DNA from 4 places in the Kitasatospora sp. NPDC048540 genome. Region 4 is predicted to be linked to each of the others. Evidence: riboswitches for the same ligand, from Rfam matches in the RefSeq annotation. Region 4 holds a riboswitch; each other region holds the start of a gene.
The links. A riboswitch is a leader RNA that binds a small molecule or an ion and turns the genes downstream of it on or off. The one in region 4 is predicted to bind cobalamin.

Region 1 (4,681 bases), on a different contig from region 4:
GCTGGAGCATTGTGTTAGCAGTTGCAAGTAACACGCAATAGTGTGGGGCCGGCACCACCGTCACCGTTGAAAGGAACTGTGTCCCGATGGGCGCGTACTCACTTCCCGATCTGCCGTACGACTACTCCGCGCTCGAGGCGGCGATGACCGCCGAGATCCTGGAGCTGCACCACTCCAAGCACCACGCGGCCTACGTCAAGGGCGCCAACGACACCCTTGAGCAGCTGGCCGAGGCCCGCGACAAGGAGCAGTTCGGCGGCCTGGTGGGCCTGCAGAAGACGCTGGCGTTCCACCTGTCGGGCCACGTGCTGCACTCGCTGTTCTGGGAGAACCTCTCCCCGGACGGCGGTGACCGTCCCGACGGTGAGCTGGGCACCGCGATCGAGGAGCACTTCGGCGGCTTCGAGGCGTTCAGGAAGCAGCTCACCACCGCCACCGTCGGCGTCCAGGGCTCGGGTTGGGGCATCCTGTCCTGGGAGCCGCTCGGCAAGCGCCTGATCGTCGAGCAGGTCTACGACCACCACGGCAACGTCGGCCAGGGCACCACCCCGCTGCTGGCCTTCGACGCCTGGGAGCACGCCTACTACCTGCAGTACCGGAACGTCCGCCCGGACTACGTCACCAAGCTCTGGGACGTCGTCAACTGGAACGACGTCGCCGCCCGGTTCGCCGCCGCCAAGAACGCCTGACGGACCGTCCGCCGGGGCGCCCGCTCGCACCGGGCGCCCCGGCCGGGGCGTCGCCTCGTACGGCGGAGCCGGCCGTCAGGACCGGAAGGCGGCCTCGGTCTGGGCGGTGTCCTCGGTGCCGCGGTAGTAGACGATCTTCCCGTCGCGGAAGGTGAAACGGTGGTGCAGGTCCATCGCCAGGACCCGGCCGCTGGCCCGGTGTTCGGCCCGCATCCGCACCACGCTCAGGACGTCGCTGTCGTTCGCGGCCAAGGACACCGGGATGAACTCCTGCACCGCCATGGTCGAACCGAACTGCTCGAAGAATTCGGCCACTTCGGCCTTCCCGTGCCGCACGCCGTACCAGGGGGCCGCGGTCGACGTGGTCTCCGAGGCCCAGTCGACGTCGTCGTCCAGTCTGGCCAGGATCCCCGGCAGGTCGCCGCTGCCGAAGGCCTCGTAGACCGATCTGATCGTCTCGATCATGCTCTGCTCGTTCACCGGACACCTCACCTCGGTCGGGGCCGCCGTCTCGTTCCATGCTAGGAGCGAGGACGTCCCCGCCGCCTTCCGGCGCCGGCCGTGCCGCACGGCGTCCCGCAGGGTGCTCGTCACGGGCCCTGCCCGGTGGTTCTGATCTGCGGCGACGACCGTAGAGTGGCCTGCGCAGCTGGTTCGCCCTGTCCGCCAGGCAGGCGCGTCGCAAGAGGGAACCCGGTGGGAATCCGGGACTGCCCCGCAGCGGTGAGCGGGAACGACCGCCGTCATACGCACTGGGCCCGTAGCGGGCCCGGGAAGCGACGGCCAGTAGGTGTCCGCCCTTCACAGGGCTGGGCGCGCCCGCGAGTCCGAAGACCTGCCGCTGCCCGTGGACCGCAGTGGTCCGCGGTCTCACCGGACCCCGAGGGCGGGTCGGCGGCAGGGAGGGACGGCGATCCCGTACCTCCTGCTCCTTCGCGCACCCGGGGCTCACGAACTCGCGAAGGAGAGTTCCGTGAAGCAGCCCTACCACCGGCGTGCCACCAGGGCCGCGACCGCCGTCGCGCCGACGGGCGGCGGGGTGATGGCGCCGTGACGATGCCCCCTGCCGTCTCCCGGACGCCGGCCGACTCGGCGGTCACCCTCGCGCACATCATGAGCGAGCACGACACCAACCTCTACGGGACGGTGCACGGCGGTGTGGTGATGAAGCTGATCGACGACGCCGCGGCCGCTGCCGCCGGCCGGCACGCCGGCGTGCCCGCGGTCACCGTCTCGGTGGAGGAGATGTCCTTCCTCGCGCCGGTCCGGGCCGGTGACCTCCTGACGGTCCGTGCCCGGGTCGACCACGCCGGCCGGACCTCCATGGACGTCTCGGTGGTGGTGACGGCCGAACGCTGGAACCTCACCGGGCCGGTGACCAGGGTGGCGACGGCTCAGCTGGTCTTCGTCGCCGTCGACGCGGACGGGCAGCCGCACCGGGTACCGGTCCTGCTGCCGGAGGGCGCCGCCGAACAGCGCCGCGAACGCCTGGCCCGCGAGCGCCGCACCCGGCGGATGAGGAACGCCGCCGACTGACCCCCGCCACCTGCCCGGGCCGCCAGATCCGCGCGGCGGCCCGGGCCCGGTCGCTGTATCCTGGCCCGCGCCCGGCCGGATGATCATGGAGGAAGCATGGCGAAGTTCAGAGTGACGGTCAGTCTCCCCCCGGACGCCGTGGAGGATCCGGTCTCCGCCATCGCCACCGCCATGCGTCCGTTCGACCAGAACATCGACCCGGCTACCAGGGAGGACGGGTACAACCCGCAGGGTGAATGGGACGGGTGGCAGATATCCAGCTACGACAACCTGGTCGTCCGGCCCGAGTACGCGGGGGATGCCCGGCTCGTCCACCGGCCGACCGGGCCAAGCGCGAGCACCTCGCCCAGCCCCTGGTCCAGGCGCTCGCCCAGTACGCGATCGGGGGCGGCGACCGGCACTACCCGAACAGCTACCTGACCCAGGACCCCGTTGCCCTCTTCGCCTGCGGCGAGCGCGATTTCGTCGAGCGTGCGGCGGCCACGGCCGTGCCCACCTACGCACTGCTGACCCTCGACGGACAGTGGGCCGACCCCTGGAACGTGCGCTCCCTCGGCACTCCCCGCCCCGAGGAGTCCGAGCCGGACGCGTACTGGCGGCTCGCCGACGCCTACCTGCGCGAGCTTCCCGAGGACGCGCTGACCGCCCAACTCCTCTGCCACTGCTGACCGGACGCCCCGGCGCGGAGCCGTCGCTACGGCTTCGGGACCGCCGGTGCGTCGCGGGCGGCCTCCGCGGCGGGGGTGCCGGTCCCGGTGGCTGGGCCGTGGGGCGGCGGGACGGCGCCGAGTTCGTCGAGCATCTCCCGGGTGAAGCCGAAGTAGTAGGTGGCCAGCAGGCCGGTGGTGTATCCGGTCGCCAGGCCCGCGGCGTAGACGGCCGCGCTCACCAGGAACCCGCGTGAGCCGGTCAGCAGGGGGAAGAGCGCCCAGCCGGAGGGCCCGATGGCGGTCGCGCCGACGGTGGCACCGAGCTGCCCCAGCAGCCCGACGACGGCCCCGCCGCAGGCTCCGCCGAGACAGGCCGTGACGAACGGGCGCCCGAGCGGGAGCGACACCCCGTAGATCAGCGGCTCGCCGACGCCGAGCAGGCCCGCCGGGAGCGCGGACCTGATGGTCGCCCTGACCGAGGTGTTGCCCCGCAGCCGCAGGAGGACGGCCACTGCGCAGCCGACCTGCCCGGCCCCGGCCATGGCGAGGATCGGCAGCAGCTCGGTGGAGCCGTGCTGCTGGATCAGCGTGGTGTGGATCGGGATCAGCGCCTGGTGCAGGCCGAACATCACCAGGGGGAGGAACAGACCCCCGAGCAGCAGCCCCGCCAGCGCACCACCGTGGGCCAGCAGCCAGGTGGCGAGATCGCCGATCGCCGAGGAGACCTCGCCCGCCACGAACATCAGGCCGAACAGCGTCACTAGGCCGGTGACCAGCACGGTGACCGTCGGGGTGAGCAGGACGTCGAGGCCGTCGGGCATCACCCGCCGGGTCCACCGTTCGACCTGCACCGCCAGCAGGGCGGCGGCGAGCGCCCCGATCACCCCGCCCCGGCCCGGTACGAGCTGGTGGCCGAGCACCTCCACCTTGGAGACCCCCGCGTACACGATCACACTGGCCACGGCACCGCCCAGCACGGGTGTGCCGCCGAACTCCTTCGCGGTGTTGTAGCCGACGAAGACCGTGAGCAGGGACATGAACCCCGCGGAGATCGCGGTGAGGGCAGGCACCAGCGCGGGGGCCCACCCGAGGTTGACGAGCGCGCCGTTGACGGCGGCCACGATGCCGCAACCGATCAGCGCGGGGATCAGCGGGACGAAGACGTTCGCGATCCGGCCGAGCACCAGCCTGACCGGCGTCGCCCGCCCGGCACCGGCCCGCGCCCTGATCGCCGCGCCCCGCCGGGCCAGCTCCCCGGCACCGACAGGGGGCTCGGCACCGGGGTTCCCGTGGTCCTGCCGCCCGCCGGACAGGGCCCCGTCGGGCGGGGCTCCGTCGAGCAGGGCCCGGAGCTCGGGTGTCACACAGGAGACGACGCCCGGGCCGAGCACGATCTGATACGTGTCGTCCTCGACGACGCCCAGAACCGCCGGAAGGGCACGGAGCCGCTCCTCGTCCACCAGGGACCGGTCGCGCAGGCCGAGCCGCAGCCGGGTCATGCAGTGTGCGACGGAGTGGATGTTGGCGGCGCCCCCGACGAGCGGGAGGACGGCCTCGGCGGTGGCACGGTGCTTGTCGTCGGACATGATCACCAGGATGGCGCTCCCGGCCTCGCCTCCCGTGCTGCGCCGGGCCGGCTCCGCGGTCGTGTCGCGGGACCCGTGACCCCGGGGGCGAGGTGGGGACCCGGCGCGCGGTGCCGGGGTTCATCCGATCGGCGCAGCCGCCTCGCCGGTGGAGTCGGCGCGTACCCCGTGGACGCGTACCTCCTGGAGGAGGCCCCAGGTGAAGTCCGCGGTGCAAGGG
Region 2 (4,681 bases), on a different contig from region 4:
GGGCGAAGGCCTCCGCGATGTCGTCGCCGGCCGTGCGCATCGCGCTGGTGCCCCACAGCGACAGGCCGACCGACGGCGGGTAGGCGCCGTCGTTGTCCGCTAGGTAGCGCTCGACCAGCGAGGCGGCCAGCGCCTGCCCGGTCTCCCAGGCCAGCCGGCTCGGGACGGCCTTCGGGTCGACCGAGTAGAAGTTGCGGCCGGTCGGCAGCACGTTGACCAGGCCGCGCAGCGGCGAGCCGGACGGGCCGGCCGGCACGAAGCCGCCGTTCAGCGCGTGCAGCACCGCGTCCAGCTCGTCGGTGGTGGCGGCGAGCCGGGGCACCACCTGGCGGGCGGCGAAGTCCAGCACGTCACGGACCGCCTCCGGGTGCCCGGCGGCGACCTTCTCCACCGCCTCCGGCGCCCAGTCCTCGGCCTCCATCGCCTCGACCAGGGCGCGGGCCTGCGCCTCGGCCGCGTCGGTGGCGCCCAGGGTCAGCGCGGCCTCGTCCAGGCCGAGCGCCTCGCGCAGGCCGGGCAGCGCGGCCACCCCGCCCCAGATCTGCCGCGCCCGCAGGATCGCCAGCACGATGTTGACCCGGTCGGTACCGGCCGGCGCCTGGCCCAGCACGTGCAGCCCGTCCCGGATCTGGGCGTCCTTGACCTCGCACAGCCAGCCGTCGACGTGCAGCAGGAAGTCGTCGAAGCCGTCGTCCTCGGGCCGCTCGTCCAGGCCCAGGTCGTGGTCGAGGCGGGCGGCCTGGATCAGGGTCCAGATCTGGGCCCGGACCGCCGGCAGCTTGGCCGGGTCCATCGCCGCGATGTTGGAGTGCTCGTCCAGCAGCTGCTCCAGCCGGGCGATGTCCCCGTACGAGTCGGCGCGGGCCATCGGCGGCACCAGGTGGTCGACCAGGGTGGCGTGGGCGCGGCGCTTGGCCTGGGTGCCCTCGCCCGGGTCGTTGACCAGGAACGGGTAGATCAGCGGCAGGTCGCCGATCACCGCGTCCGGGCCGCAGTCGGCGGACAGCGCGGCCGTCTTGCCGGGCAGCCACTCGAGGTTCCCGTGCTTGCCGAGGTGGATCACGGCGTCGGCGCCGAAGCCGCCGTCCGACCGCTCGGCCGCGATCCAGCGGTAGGCGGCCAGGTAGTGGTGGCTGGGCGGCAGGTCCGGGTCGTGGTAGATCGCCACCGGGTTGGCGCCGAAACCGCGCGGCGGCTGGATCAGCACCAGCAGGTTCCCCGAGCGGATCGCGGCCAGCACGATGTCGCCGTCCGGGTTCTGCGAGCGGTCCACGTACAGCTCGCCGGGCGGCGGGCCCCAGTGCTCCTCGACCCGGCCGCGCAGGCCCTCCGGGAGGGTGGCGTACCAGCGGCGGTAGTCCGCGGCCGGGATCCGGACCGGGTTGCGGGCCAGCTGGTCCTCGGTCAGCCAGTCCTGGTCGTACCCGCCCGCCGCGATCAGCGCATGGATCAGCGCGTCACCCTCGTGTCCTCGCCCGCTCGCCTGGTCGCCCGCTCGGGGCGGGTTGGGGCGGTCCTCGGACGCGTCGTCGTCCAGACCGGGCAGACCGGTGCCCAGGTCCATGCCCTCCGCACGGAGCCGCTCCAGCAGCCGCATCGCGGAGGCCGGGGTGTCCAGGCCGACCGCGTTGCCGACCCGGGCGTGCTTGGTCGGGTACGCCGAGAGCACCAGCGCGAGCCGCCGCTCGGCGGCCGGGATGTGCCGCAGCCGGGCGTGCCGGACCGCGATCCCCGCCACCCGGGCGGCCCGCTCGGGGTCGGCCGCGTAGACGGTCAGCCCGTCCTCGTCCAGCTCCTTGAACGAGAACGGCACGGTGATCAGACGGCCGTCGAACTCCGGGACGGCGATCTGGGTGGCGGTGTCCAGCGGGGACAGGCCGTCGTCGCTGGCCTCCCAGGCCGCCCGCGACCAGGTCAGGCAGAGCGCCTGCAGGATCGGGCGGTCCAGCGCGGCCAGCGCGCCCGCGTCCCAGGCCTCCTCGTCGCCGCCGGCCTGCGCGTCGGCCGGGCGGGTGCCGCCGGCCGCCAGCACGGTGGTGACGATCGCGTCGGCGGTGCCCAGGCGCGCCAGCAGCTCCGGCTCGGCGCCGCGCAGCGAGGAGCAGTACAGCGGCAGCGCCCGCGCCCCCCGGTCCTCGATCGCCCGGCAGAGCGTCTCGACGAAGCCGGTGTTGCCGCTCATGTGGTGGGCGCGGTAGTACAGCACCGCGATCACCGGGCCCTCCGTGGTGCGGGCGGTGCGCTCCAGCGGGCCCCACTCCGGCGCGGACACGGGCGGCGCGAAGCCGTGGCCGGTCAGCAGCACGGTGTCGGACAGGAAGGCGCCCAGTTCGGCCAGGTTGGCCGGGCCGCCGTGCGCGAGGTAGGCGTGCGCCTCGGCGGCGAGCCCGGCCGGGACGGTGGACAGCTCCATCAGCTGGGCGTCCGGGGCCTGCTCGCCGGTCAGCACCACGACCGGGCGGGGGCCGGCCAGCAGCGCGTCCAGGCCCTCCTGCCAGGCCCGGCGGCCGCCGAGCAGCCGGACGATCACCAGGTCGGTGCCCTCGGTCAGCGCGGGCAGGTCCTCGACGGCCAGCCGGGCCGGGTTGCCCAGGCGGTACGGCACCGGGCCGTTCGAGGCGCGGGCGCTGAGCAGGTCGGTGTCGGAGGTCGACAGCAGCAGGATCATGCGAGGGGCCTCCCGGCCTCGTCGGCGAACGGGCGGGCGGCGCAGGACATGCGGCAGCGCACAGGTCAAGCCTTCCTCGGGGTCCGCGCCCCGTGGCGGTTCCCCCCGGCCACGCGCCGGAGGGCTGGTCTGAGGGACGGCAGGAGTTCCTGGCTCCCACGGCGGTGAACCGTGGTCACAGTGGCGGGACCGCACCGGGTTTGCACCGGTTTCCTCCCCTTGCGCCGTCGCTGGCACGGGTGGCCCGCGGGCCACCCGGGCAGCATCGTACGGGGTGCCGACCGGCTGCGGAGCTGGTCCGCGGCTGTGATCTACGAGACCGGGGCATCCGATCGGACCATCTGTATGCTCGCCGCCATGCCACCCACACCCGACGCCTCCGCGCCGGGCCCCGCCCTGCCCGACCGGGGCCGGGCCGACGCCTGCCCCGGCGCGCTGCGCCTGCACCGGGCCGACGACGGCGCGCTCGCCCGGGTCCGGGTACCCGGCGGACTGCTGACGGCCGCTCAGGCACTGGTCCTGGCCGAGGCCGCCGAGCAGCTCGGTGACGGGCAGCTGGAGACCACCTCGCGCGGCAACGTCCAACTGCGCGGCCTCGGTTCGGACGCCGGCGCCGAGCTGGGCGGGCGGCTGCGCGCGGCCGGCCTGCTGCCCTCCGACACGCACGAGCGGGTCCGCAACATCGTCGCCTCCCCGCTGGCCGGCCTCGACGGCCGCGGCCACGCCGACGTCCAGGCCTGGGTGCGCGAGCTCGACCGCCGGCTGTGCGCGAGCGACTGGGCGGCCGCGCTGAGCGGCAAGTTCCTGTTCGCGCTGGACGACGGACGCGGCGACGTGGCCGCCCTGGACGCCGATGTGACATTGATCGCAAGGCCCGGCGGCGCGGCCCTGCTGCGCCTGGGCCGGGCCGCCACCGCCCGGCCGGTACCCGCCGGCGGCGCGGTGGACGCGGCCCTCGGCGCCGCCCGCGACTTCCTGGCCGCGCTGGAGGCCGCCGGCCGTACCGCCTGGCACCTGCGCGAGGTACCCGGTCTGCTCGACCCCGGCCCGCTGGAGCTGCCCGCGCCGGCCGGGCCGCACCCGCCGGCCGGCGTGCTGCCCGGCGGTCTGTCGGTCGGCCTGCGGTTCGGCCGGGCCGACGCCGGGCAGTGGCGGCTGCTGGCCGAGGCGGCCGCGGACGGCCTGCGGGTGACGCCCTGGCGCGGCGTGGTGCTGCCCGGGGCGGCGGCCGGCTGGCTGCCCCGGCTGGCCGCGGCCGGACTGCGCACCGAACCGGGCTCGCCCTGGGAGCGGGCCAGCGCGTGCACCGGAACGCCCGGCTGCGCGAAGTCGCTGGCCGACGTGCGCGCCGACGCGGCGGCGGCCCTGGACGCGGCGGAGCAGCCGGGGGTGCCGGTGCACTGGTCCGGCTGCGGGCGGCGCTGCGGACACCCGGGCGGAACCTGGGTGGACGTGCTCGCCACGGGGCAGGGCTACCGGGTGACCCGGGGCGAGGCCTCGGTGGAAGTGACGACGCAAGAGATGGCCGAGGCGGTCGCCGAGGCCCGGAGGATGACGTGATCGAGTACGAGAAGGACGGCGCCGAGATCTACCGGCAGTCCTTTGCCACCATCCGGGCCGAGGCCGACCTGGCCGGCCTGCCCGCCGACGTGGCCCAGGTCGCGGTGCGGATGATCCACGCCTGCGGCATGACCGACCTGGTCGAGGACCTGGCGTACTCGCCGGGCGTGGTGGCCCGCGCCCGCGAGGCGCTGCGCGCCGGGGCGCCGATCCTGTGCGACGTGAACATGGTGGCCAGCGGGGTCACCCGCAAGCGGCTGCCGGCCGGCAACGAGGTGATCTGCACACTGGCCGACCCCGCGGTGCCGGAGCTGGCCGCGAAGCTGGGCAACACCCGCAGCGCCGCCGCGATGGAGCTGTGGCTGCCGCACCTGGAGGGCGCGGTGGTCGCCGTCGGCAACGCGCCGACGTCGCTGTTCCGGCTGCTGGAGATGGTGGCCGCCGGTGCCCCGC
Region 3 (4,681 bases), on a different contig from region 4:
AGCAGCACCGGGTTCATCGCCGCCTCCGGGTCCACCCGGGCGGCGGCCGCCTGCATCGCCTGTGCCCGGCCGATCTCGGCGCCGTCGGCGGTCACGAACGAGTTCAGCGACATGTTCTGCGCCTTGAACGGAGCCACCCGCACCCCCTGCCGGGCCAGCCACCGGCAGATCCCCGCCGTCACCACACTCTTCCCGGCATCCGACGTCGTACCGGCCACCAGCAGCGCCTTAGCCACGCCCACACCATTCCTCAGTCGTCATCGGGCCCCCGGCCGGCCCTCCGGGCGTGTCTCGGGGGTGCGTCTTTTCAGGGGCGCGGGGAACTGCGCGCTGCGGGAGGTGCGGCGCGGTCACGTCGGTCTTCGTGCCTCGGGGGTGCGTCCTTTCAGGGGCGCGGGGAACTGCGCGCTGCGGGAGGTGCGGCGCGGCGCCTTCCGACTTCGCGCAGTTCCCCGCGCCCCTGGGGGGTGCCCAGCTCTGTGGGGTAGCGCCCCTGGGGGGTGCCCAGCTCTGTGGGGTAGAGCCCCTGGGGGGTGCCCAGCGTGATCGGTTCATCGGGTGCCCCGGGGGTGGCGGCGGGTCAGGGTCCAGGCGGTGCGGGCGAGGACGGTGGTGGCCAGGGCCAGGGTGCCGACGCGGCGGGAGAGGAGGCAGGCCCGTTCGATGTCGTCGGCCGCCACCGGGCGGAGCTCCGCGCCGAGCACCGGCCGGTGCTCGACCCGCGTCCCGTAATGCAGCGTGCCCCCGAGCCGTACGCCGAGGGCGCCCGCGAACGCCGACTCGGCCTGGCCCGCGTTGGGGCTGGGGTGGGCGGAGCCGTCCCGTCGCCAGACCTGCCAGGCGGTCCGCGGGTGCGGCGCCGCGGCGACGGTCAGCAGCGCGGTCAGCCGGGCGCCGGGCCAGCCGGCCACGTCGTCCAGCCGGGCGGAGGCCCAGCCGAAGCGCCGGTGGCGGGCCGAGCGGTGCCCGACCATGGCGTCGAGGGTGTTGACGGCCCGGAAGGCGAGCAGTCCGGGCGTCCCGGCGAGGGCGCCCCAGGTGAGTGCGTTGACCACCGCGTCGGCGGTGTTCTCGGCCACCGACTCGACGACCGCGCGGGCGAGTTGCTGCTCGTCCAGGGCGCTCGGGTCGCGGCCGCACAGGTGCGGCAGCCGTTCCCGGGCCGCCGTCAGGTCGCCTGCCCGGAGGGAGGCGGCGATGGTGCGGGCCTCGCGGGTGAGGGAGGTGCCGCCGAGGACGGTCCAGGTGGCGGCGGCGGCCAGCGCGGTGCGGCCGGCGGCCGAACGCCCCAGCGTGCGTTCGGTGAGGACCGCGCCGGCTGCGACGGTGCCCACGCAGGTGGCGGTGTAGGCGGCGCCGACGGCCCGGTGGTCGCGCCAGACGGCCCGTTCCAGCCGGCCGGCGGCCGAGCCGAACAGGGCGACCGGGTGCCCGCGCCGGGGGTCGCCGTACCGGGCGTCGGCCAGGTAGCCGGCGACGGCGCCCAGCAGCCAGGGCAGGGCGGGGGTCAGTCGGCGCACGGCGTGGCGGGCGTGGCTCGGTCCTGGGCAGCCTGCATGGCTAGGTGTCCTCACTCAGGGTCCGCGCCCTGGATCGACGAACGGTGGTGAGAGTCTCCTGGCTCCCGGCCTGGCGACCGCCCGCCGCTGCGGGGGCGCCGACCGGTGACAGTGGCGGGACCGCGCCGGACTCGCACCGGCTTCCTCTGCTTGCCTCCGTATGGCGCAAGGATCCCATCACGCGCTTCGTCCGGGAGTCAACAAGACCGCCGGAGGGCTTGATCACACGTCATCACCCCAGCTCACCGGGCCCGCGGCCCGGGCTGTGACCCTGGCCCCGGCCGCGACCGGAGGCGGCCGCCGGCCCGCGCTCCCGCGCACCTCTCCTACGGAGCGGGCACCCGCGGCGTCAGCCGTCTCTACCTCCGAGTAGCCGGGCGCCTGCGGGGCGGACGGTTGTCGGTTCGACCAGTCCACTGTGGATCTGTCCAACGGGGGTTCGTGCGTTCAGCGGCTACAGGGGGCGGCGGCCCCGGCCCTAGCTTCGGTCCCATGCGACGAAGACAGCCCGCCCCCACCCCGGTGCCGTTCTCCCCGGCGGCCGCCCGGGCCCACCGCGCCGGTCTCGGTCTGACGCCGGACCAGGTGGCCGAGGGCATGGCCGCCCACGGGGTACGGCTGCTGCCGGCCCATGTGATCGGGTGGGAGAGCGGTGCCGTCCGGCCCTCCGAGGAGGAGTTCATCGCGTTGGCGCGTGCCCTGTGGTGTCCGCCGGCGCAGCTGATGGGCGCCCGCCCGGCGAGCCTGCGGGACTTCCGGGTGGCCCGCGAGCTCGGCCAGGAGCAGGCGGCCCGGCAGATCGGGGTCACCCCGCAGAGCTATGCGAAGGCGGAGCTGACCGGCCGCTGGGCAGGTGACGCGGAGCAGACCAGGGCGCTGGCCCGGGTGCTCGGACTCGGGCTGCGCACCCTGGTGTGGATCACCGGTCACCAGGACGACCTCGACCAGCGGCTGCGGCAGGTGGTGCAGGGCCGGTGGCAGGGCCAGCTGAAGCCGGTGGCCCGCCTGGTGCCGGTGGACCAGGAGGTGCTGGCGCTGGTACTGGCCGAGCTGCAGGGCGAGTACCAGGTGCCGATGCACTGGGGTGCGGCCGCCCCGGCCGCCGAGGAGCAGCCGCGGCAGCTGCCGACGCCGCGGTTCTGGGAACTGCTGTCCCGGCACCGCACCGAACTCCCGATCTGACGGGCGCCGCCCCGGCGGCCCGGCCCGCAGCCCCTCGAACGGCCCCGCCCGGTGGCCCGGGCCGGGGCCGGACGGTGGACTGGGAGCGCATCGATTTCGGTCCGCGATCAGCACACCGGGGAGCACAATGCGCTGGCAAACCGCCGCCGTCGTGGCAGCCGCCGTCGTCGGGACCGGGACCGCGGTCCTGCTGCTCGGCCGCAAGGTCTCCGACCGGGTGCTGAAGCCCGCCGACGGCGGCGGGGGCACCTCGCTGCGGGTGCACGCGCTCGGCCCCGGCCAGGTCACGCTGACCCGCACCACCGCCTCGGTCCGGCCCGGCCGGTACGCCCTGGAGTGGGGGGACGGCGGTCACGCCGTGGTCGGCGACGTGCTGCGCACCGATGTGCAGACCGTCACCCGGCGCCTGGAGCGGGCCGACGGCGGCACCCTCACCGCCGGCACCGAGGTGCGGCTGACGCCCCGGGTCTACGTCGGTGACCCGCTCACCGCGCTGGGCATCGAGTACGTCGACTCCTCCGTGAACGCCGAGATCGGCGAGCTGCCCGCCTGGTACGTCCCCGCGGTCCGCGGGACCTGGGTGGTCCTGGTGCACGGCCCGGGAGCCGACCGCACCCAGGTGCTGCCGGTGCTGCCGCTGCTGCGCTCGCTGCGGGTGCCGACGCTGACCGTCACGTACCGCGGTGACGAGGGCGCGCCGCCCTCGCCGGACGGGCTCGGGCACTTCGGCGAGACGGAGTGGCGCGACGTGGACGCGGCGGTCCACACGGCGCTGGCCTCCGGTGCGGGCCGGGTGGTGCTGTACGGCTGGTCGCTCGGGGCGACGATCGCGATGCAGACGGCGGTCCGCTCGGACTGGCGCGGGTCGGTGGCCGGGCTGGTGCTGGACTCCCCGGTGCTGGACTGGCCGGCCACCGCGCGGCGGGGTGCGGCGCGCTCCGGGGCACCGGCCGCGGTGGCCGAACTGGGCGCCCTGGCGGCCCAGGGGCGCTCCGGCGTCGACCTGGCCGATTTCGCACGCCTCGCGGACGGCCGGGACCTCCAGGTGCCGGTCCTGCTGATGCACAGCCGCTCCGACGAGATCGCCCCGTGGGCGGCTGCCGAACGGCTCGCCGGCCGCCGGGAACAGCTGGTCAGCCTGTACGGGGTGCCGGGTGCCGAGCACGCCGCGCTGTGGAACGCCGACCCGGACCGCTATCTGGAGCACCTGCGGCGCTGGCTCACCCCGCTGATCTGAAACCGGCCACTCCCGGCCGGTCGGACCTCGGCTTGTTGTCGTGTACGGGGCGCTTACGGCGGTCACCTCGGCCCGGTTTGCGGGCCCTTGCCCGCATCCGGGGCCGCCGAGGGGCCGCCCCCCGCAAAGACGCGCCGCAGCCGATGTGACAGAACGCCCGTACAAGGGGAAGACTGCACGGCGTGACGTCTCGGAACCCGCGCGACCGTGATGCCCCGCTCCCGCCGACGATCCGTACCGGTGCGACGGTGACCCGTCTGCCAGGCACGGCCCGCCGAGCCGACAGCGCAATCCAGGGCAGCCCCGCCGCAGCCCGCCGCCGTACCCCCCAGCCCAAGCCCGGGCGGGGCCGGGTACCCGTACCCGACGGCTTCCCCGCGCCCGCGGAGCTGGCCCCGCTCGCCCGGCGGATGCTCGCCGACGCGGTCCGGGTCGCCCGCTGGGCCGGAGAGCTCGGCGAGGTCGACAAGCGCGGCGAGCTGCTGCCCGACGACGCCAGGGCGGCCGGGCTGGCCCTCGCCATGACCGTCGGCGCCGCCGCCAAGGCCTGGGGGCAGGCGCTGCAGATCGGCCTGGTCGAGCTCCGCGACAGCGGCGCCGGACCCGGCTGGCGGCTGCACGCCTGGGAGCACGACGACGAGGCGGTGGTCCGCGGCTGGTCCGCGCTGTTCGACGCCTGGACGCTGCTCGCCCCCGTGCCGCC
Region 4 (4,681 bases):
AAGAGCAGCCGGATCAGCTTGCGCAGACCGCTCTGGCCGACCTGGACCACCGAGCCCAGTGTGGCGCCCTGCTGGTCGAAGACCGAGTACTCGTTGGTCAGCTCGATCAGCTTGGCCTTCTGGTTCACCACCAGGACCGGCTCGGAGAAGAGGGTGCCGCCGCCACCGGAGACCGGTCCGACGCCCGCCTGCTGCTGCACCTGGCGCTGCACCTTGGCGGAGTCGCCGGCCGGAGCGGCCGGCTGCCCGGGGAGACCGGGGGTGTTCGTGTTCTGGGACATGGCGGGCAGGTTAGGCTCAATTCCCTGTGCGTAGCCAGATCGTTTGTTCGCGCCCAGGGTCGCCCGAGGCCGTTCATTGCGCCTCTGACCTGGGGGTTTCGGTGTTCTGATGGTCAGTCGGCCAAATGCGGGCGGAATGGATGTGGCCGAAGTCACACCCGCGGTCCCGGTCCGGCCCCGCAGCGCCCCGCTGACGGCGGGTCGGGCGGGCGCGTCCGCTCGACCGACCGGCCCGTCAGAAGGTCGCGTCTGCGCCGGTCCGCCGGCACCCGCCGGGCTTCCTGCCCGGTGACCGGTTCACCCGCCCGGACGGCGTGCAGGACGTGGGCCAGGACCCCGGCGCCGCGGACGACCCGGGGCCGGGGCGGTTGAAGCAGGCCGGTCCGTCGAGGATCCGGACCCGGCCGTCCCGTACGGCCGGAAGATCCGCTCGGCCCGGGAGCCCGGTGGGCAGCTGGAGTTCGCTCCCGGTGCGGTCGGGTGACCGCGCCCTCCCGCCGATGCCCCGAGCATTGCGCGGGGAACGGGGCACCGGCGGTCGTGCGGGGTGTCAGGGGGCGGTGATGCCCGGCTGGGTGCCCGCGCCGAAGGCCCAGCCTTCGACGTCGCCGGGGGCGGGGTTGTAGCTGCCCGCGCCGAGGCTGCTGTACGACCAGGCGCCGCCGTGCTGCGCGTGCCAGTACGACCAGTAGGCGCTGCCGGTGGGGTTGGTGCAGGTGGCCGGCAGTGAGTTGATCTTGCAGACGAAGCCGGGGAAGCGCGGGTGGAAGGCCCAGGAGAACCCGGCGCCGGTGAGTGCGGCCAGGCCGGTGGCCGGGTCGCCCGGGGCGCAGCCGGTCTGGATGCCGCCGCCCACGGCGGTGAAGTCGACCACCACGGTGACGCCGGTGGTGCCGGTGCAGGCCGCGGCCTGCGCCTGCGGGGCCTGGGCGGCGGAGACGCCGAGCAGACCGGCGGTCAGCGCCGCCGCGGCGGCGGTCGAGCCGAGGGTGCGGCGGGCGGTGCGGCGGGCGGGGCGGGCCGGGGTGAGGGTGTCGCTCATGCGGAAGCTCCTTGCGGGGTCAGGGCGTTCAGCGGGTGGTCGCCGGGCAGGCGAGGACCGGCGCGGCGGGGCGGGCGCCGTGGGCGGAGAGGGCCGCCAGCGGGGTACCGGCGAGGCCGAGGACGGCCTGCGCGGTGGCGCGGACGCCGTTGCCGGTGTTGAAGCCGGTGGCGTCGTAGGCGACCGCGCCGCGGACGGCCGGGTCGGCGGCGCAGCCCTGCTGGAGCTTGACCAGGCTGCTCCAGCCCTTGAGGCCGGCGCCGAGGCGGCCGGAGGAGAGCAGGGTCTCGGTCGCCAGGCCGGTGCTGTTGGCGTTGGAGGCGGTGGCGCCCGCGGCGGCGAACCCGCCGTCGGCGTTCTGGTGGGCCGTCAGCCAGCCGAGACCTGCGGCGGCCTTGGCGGGGCGGCCGGTGGCGGTGAGGGCCTGGACGGCGAGTGCGGTGGCGTCCGGGTCGGCGGTGCAGGTGGGCTGGCCGAAGGAGATCGGGAAGCCGCCGTCCGCGCACTGGGCGGCGGCGAGGAAGTCGACGGCGGCGGCCGGGGCGCCCGCGTGGGTGCGCTGGAGCGCTATCAGGGCGAGGGACTGGCCGAAGGCGTTGCTGTAGTCGCCCCACTGGGAGCGGTCGGAGAAGCGGCCGCTCGGGGTCTGGAGCGAGCGGAGCCGGGCGGGGAGGTCGACGCCACCGAAGGCGGCCGGGTTCTCGCCGCGGACCTCGGCGGCCAGCAGCAGCTTGGCGGTGGCGCCGGCGTAGGCCTCGGTGGTGCCGTCGCCGAGGTAGCCGGTGATGATCTCGGGCTTGGCGAGCCAAGCGGTGGCGCGGGCCGCGGCCTGGTCGGAGCTGTGGGAGGCCGCGAAGGCCAGCACGGCGTCGACGGTCAGGCCCTGGTCGGGATAGTGGACGCCGTCGAACACGGCCTCGAAGTGGTCGCCGTCGACCAGTTGGCGGGCGAGCCAGCCGGCCGCGGCGGCGTCCGGGCGGACGGTGGCGGTCGTGGACGCGGAGGCCGATGCGGATGCGGGGGCGGCGGCGGGGGAGGCCTGGGCGGCGGCGGCCGCCGGAAGGACGGTGGCGACGGCGAGGGCGGGTACCGCGAGCAGGCCGAGGGAACGGCGGAGCGCTGGCATGGAAGGCCTTTCCGGGCCTGGGCGCAGGGGCGGCCGCAGGGGGCCGGAACGAGTCCGGGCAGCCCTCGGAGCTCCGGCCCGCAGACCACGACGGGAGGAGGGAACACACCTCCGCCGCCGGGTACTCGGGCTCGCCGCCGACAGCCGTCGGCGGCCTACCGTTGCGGGTCAGCGCCGGATTCGGACCGGACTTCCCCCAGCGGCGGAGTCACAACATGACGGCCCATCATGGCGACGGGCGAAAGGCCCGGTCAATGGCGCGTGCGTCACATCTCGCCGGGTCCGGATCGGTCGCCGACGACCGAGCCGGACCCGGCGGAACCGCCGTGCTCCGCCGGTGCCCGGCCCTCCGCGACAGAGGCCGGGCACCGGCGGGTCACGTACGGTCACACCGGCCGGTGGCGGTGGAACCCCCTTCCGCTCTTGCGGCCGAGCAGCCCGGCCTCGACCATTCGGGCGAGCAGCGGCGGCGGGGCGTACAGCGGCTCCTTGTACTCCTCGTACATCGACTCGGCGATGGCCTGCACGGTGTCCAGGCCGATCAGGTCGGCGAGTTGGAGCGGGCCCATGGGGTGGGCGCAGCCGTGGACCATGCCGGCGTCGATGTCGGCGGCGGTGGCGTGGCCGGCCTCGGCCATCCGGATCGCGGCCAGCAGGTACGGGACCAGCAGGGCGTTGACGACGAAGCCGGCCCGGTCGCGCGAGCGGATGACGTGCTTGCCGAGCACCTCCTCGACGAACGCCCCCACCCGGTGCAGGACGGTCGGGTCGGTGTGCAGCGAGGCGACCAGTTCGACCAGCGGCATCACCGGGGCCGGGTTGAAGAAGTGCAGGCCCAGCACGTGCGAGGGGCGGCCGGTGGCGATGCCGAGCCGGGTGACCGGGATGGCGGAGGTGTTGGTGGCGAGGACGGCCTGCTCGTCGGCCAGGACCTTGTCGAGGGCGGTGAGGATCTCGGTCTTGACGCTCTCGTCCTCGACGACGGCCTCGACGACGAGTTGGCGGTCGGCGAGTGCCTCCAGGTCGTCGGCGAAGATCAGGTGGCCCCAGGCCGCGGTGCGCTGCTGATCGCTGATCCGGCCGCGGTCGGCCGCGTGGTGCAGGGAGCGGTCGATCCGGGCGCGGGCGGCGCGCAGGGCGGCCGGATCCTTCTCGCAGACGATGGTGTCCAGGCCGGCGCGGGCGAAGACCTCGGCGATGCCGGAGCCCATCTGTCCGGCGCCGACGACGGCGACACGGCGAAGGTCGTTCATGCGGTTGCCTCTTCGGGTCGGGGCGGGTCGGTGCGGGTCGCAGCGGGGCGGGTCGCTGCGGCTCGGGGACGGTGGGCGTCAGAGGGCCGGGGCGGCGGTGCGCACCAGGTGGCGGGCGTACGCCTCGGTGGTGAGGAAGGCCGGCAGGTCCGCGCCGAGCGCGGTCTCCTCCAGGATCCGCACCGCGTCGTCCACCAGGGCCGGGTCGGCGCCCTCGGCGAGCAGGGCGGACCGCTCCCGGTCGACCAGACGGCGCACCAGGTCCGGGGTGACCAGCGAGCCGCCGGTCAGGCGGGTGCAGTGGTGCTGCCACTGCCAGATCTGGCAGCGGGAGATCTCGGCGGTGGCGACGTCCTCCATCAGGCCGAAGACGGCGACCGCGCCGGAGCCGCCGAGCCAGGCGGTCAGGTAGCGCAGGGCGACGGCGACGTTGGAGCGCAGGCCCTGCTCGCTCGGCAGGCCGACGGTGAGCCGGTGCACGGCGAGCAGGTCGGCCGCGGTCACCTCGACGTCCTCGCGGGTCTGGTCGAGCTGGTTCGGCCGGTCGCCGAGGACGGCGTCGAAGGCGGTGCGGCAGGTGGCGACGAGACCGGGGTGGGCGACCCAGGAGCCGTCGAATCCGTCCCCGGCCTCACGCTCCTTGTCGAGGCGGACCTTGGCGAGGGCGGCCTCGTTGGCGTCCGGGTCGCGGCTGGGGATGGCGGCGGCCATCCCGCCGATGGCGTGCGCGCCGCGCCGGTGGCAGGTGCGCACCAGCAGGTCGGTGTAGGCCCGCAGGAACGGCTGCGTCATCGTCAGCGAGGAGCGGTCGGGCAGCACGAAGCGGGGGCCCCGGCCGGCGAAGTTCTTGATCAGGCTGAACAGGTAGTCCCAGCGGCCGGCGTTCATCCCGGCGGCGTGCTCGCGCAGCTCGTAGAGGATCTCGTCCATCTCGAACGCGGCGGTGATGGTCTCGATCAGCACGGTGGCGCGGATGGTG

Region 1: it holds a riboswitch for cobalamin, as region 4 does, so the genes downstream of both, AB0D08_RS15815 (acyl-CoA thioesterase) here and AB0D08_RS17865 (peptidase) in region 4, are expected to answer to the same signal.
Region 2: it holds a riboswitch for cobalamin, as region 4 does, so the genes downstream of both, cobN (cobaltochelatase subunit CobN) here and AB0D08_RS17865 (peptidase) in region 4, are expected to answer to the same signal.
Region 3: it holds a riboswitch for cobalamin, as region 4 does, so the genes downstream of both, AB0D08_RS35025 (cobalamin biosynthesis protein) here and AB0D08_RS17865 (peptidase) in region 4, are expected to answer to the same signal.

What each region holds. Positions count from the first base shown of each region.
Region 1 covers NZ_JBEZIR010000033.1:27,445-32,125, reverse strand. Annotated here, with positions in the region: gene AB0D08_RS15825 (superoxide dismutase) at 87-689, shown strand; gene AB0D08_RS15820 (nuclear transport factor 2 family protein) at 765-1,169, opposite strand; cobalamin riboswitch at 1,373-1,526, shown strand; gene AB0D08_RS15815 (acyl-CoA thioesterase) at 1,746-2,225, shown strand; gene AB0D08_RS15810 (hypothetical protein) at 2,471-2,893, shown strand; gene AB0D08_RS15805 (PTS transporter subunit EIIC) at 2,920-4,461, opposite strand; gene AB0D08_RS15800 (hypothetical protein) at 4,582-4,681, opposite strand, start outside.
Region 2 covers NZ_JBEZIR010000004.1:93,267-97,947, forward strand. Annotated here, with positions in the region: gene cobN (cobaltochelatase subunit CobN) at 1-2,668, opposite strand, end outside; cobalamin riboswitch at 2,789-2,912, opposite strand; gene AB0D08_RS03810 (hypothetical protein) at 3,026-4,228, shown strand; gene AB0D08_RS03815 (precorrin-8X methylmutase) at 4,225-4,681, shown strand, end outside.
Region 3 covers NZ_JBEZIR010000143.1:3,094-7,774, reverse strand. Annotated here, with positions in the region: gene AB0D08_RS35030 (cobyric acid synthase) at 1-236, opposite strand, end outside; gene AB0D08_RS35025 (cobalamin biosynthesis protein) at 552-1,499, opposite strand; cobalamin riboswitch at 1,591-1,753, opposite strand; gene AB0D08_RS35020 (helix-turn-helix transcriptional regulator) at 2,052-2,741, shown strand; gene AB0D08_RS35015 (alpha/beta hydrolase) at 2,869-3,978, shown strand; gene AB0D08_RS35010 (hypothetical protein) at 4,227-4,681, shown strand, end outside.
Region 4 covers NZ_JBEZIR010000040.1:20,383-25,063, forward strand. Annotated here, with positions in the region: gene AB0D08_RS17855 (phospholipid scramblase-related protein) at 1-281, opposite strand, end outside; gene AB0D08_RS17860 (flagellar hook-length control protein FliK) at 832-1,323, opposite strand; gene AB0D08_RS17865 (peptidase) at 1,352-2,449, opposite strand; cobalamin riboswitch at 2,548-2,668, opposite strand; gene AB0D08_RS17870 (3-hydroxybutyryl-CoA dehydrogenase) at 2,836-3,702, opposite strand; gene aceB (malate synthase A) at 3,781-4,681, opposite strand, start outside.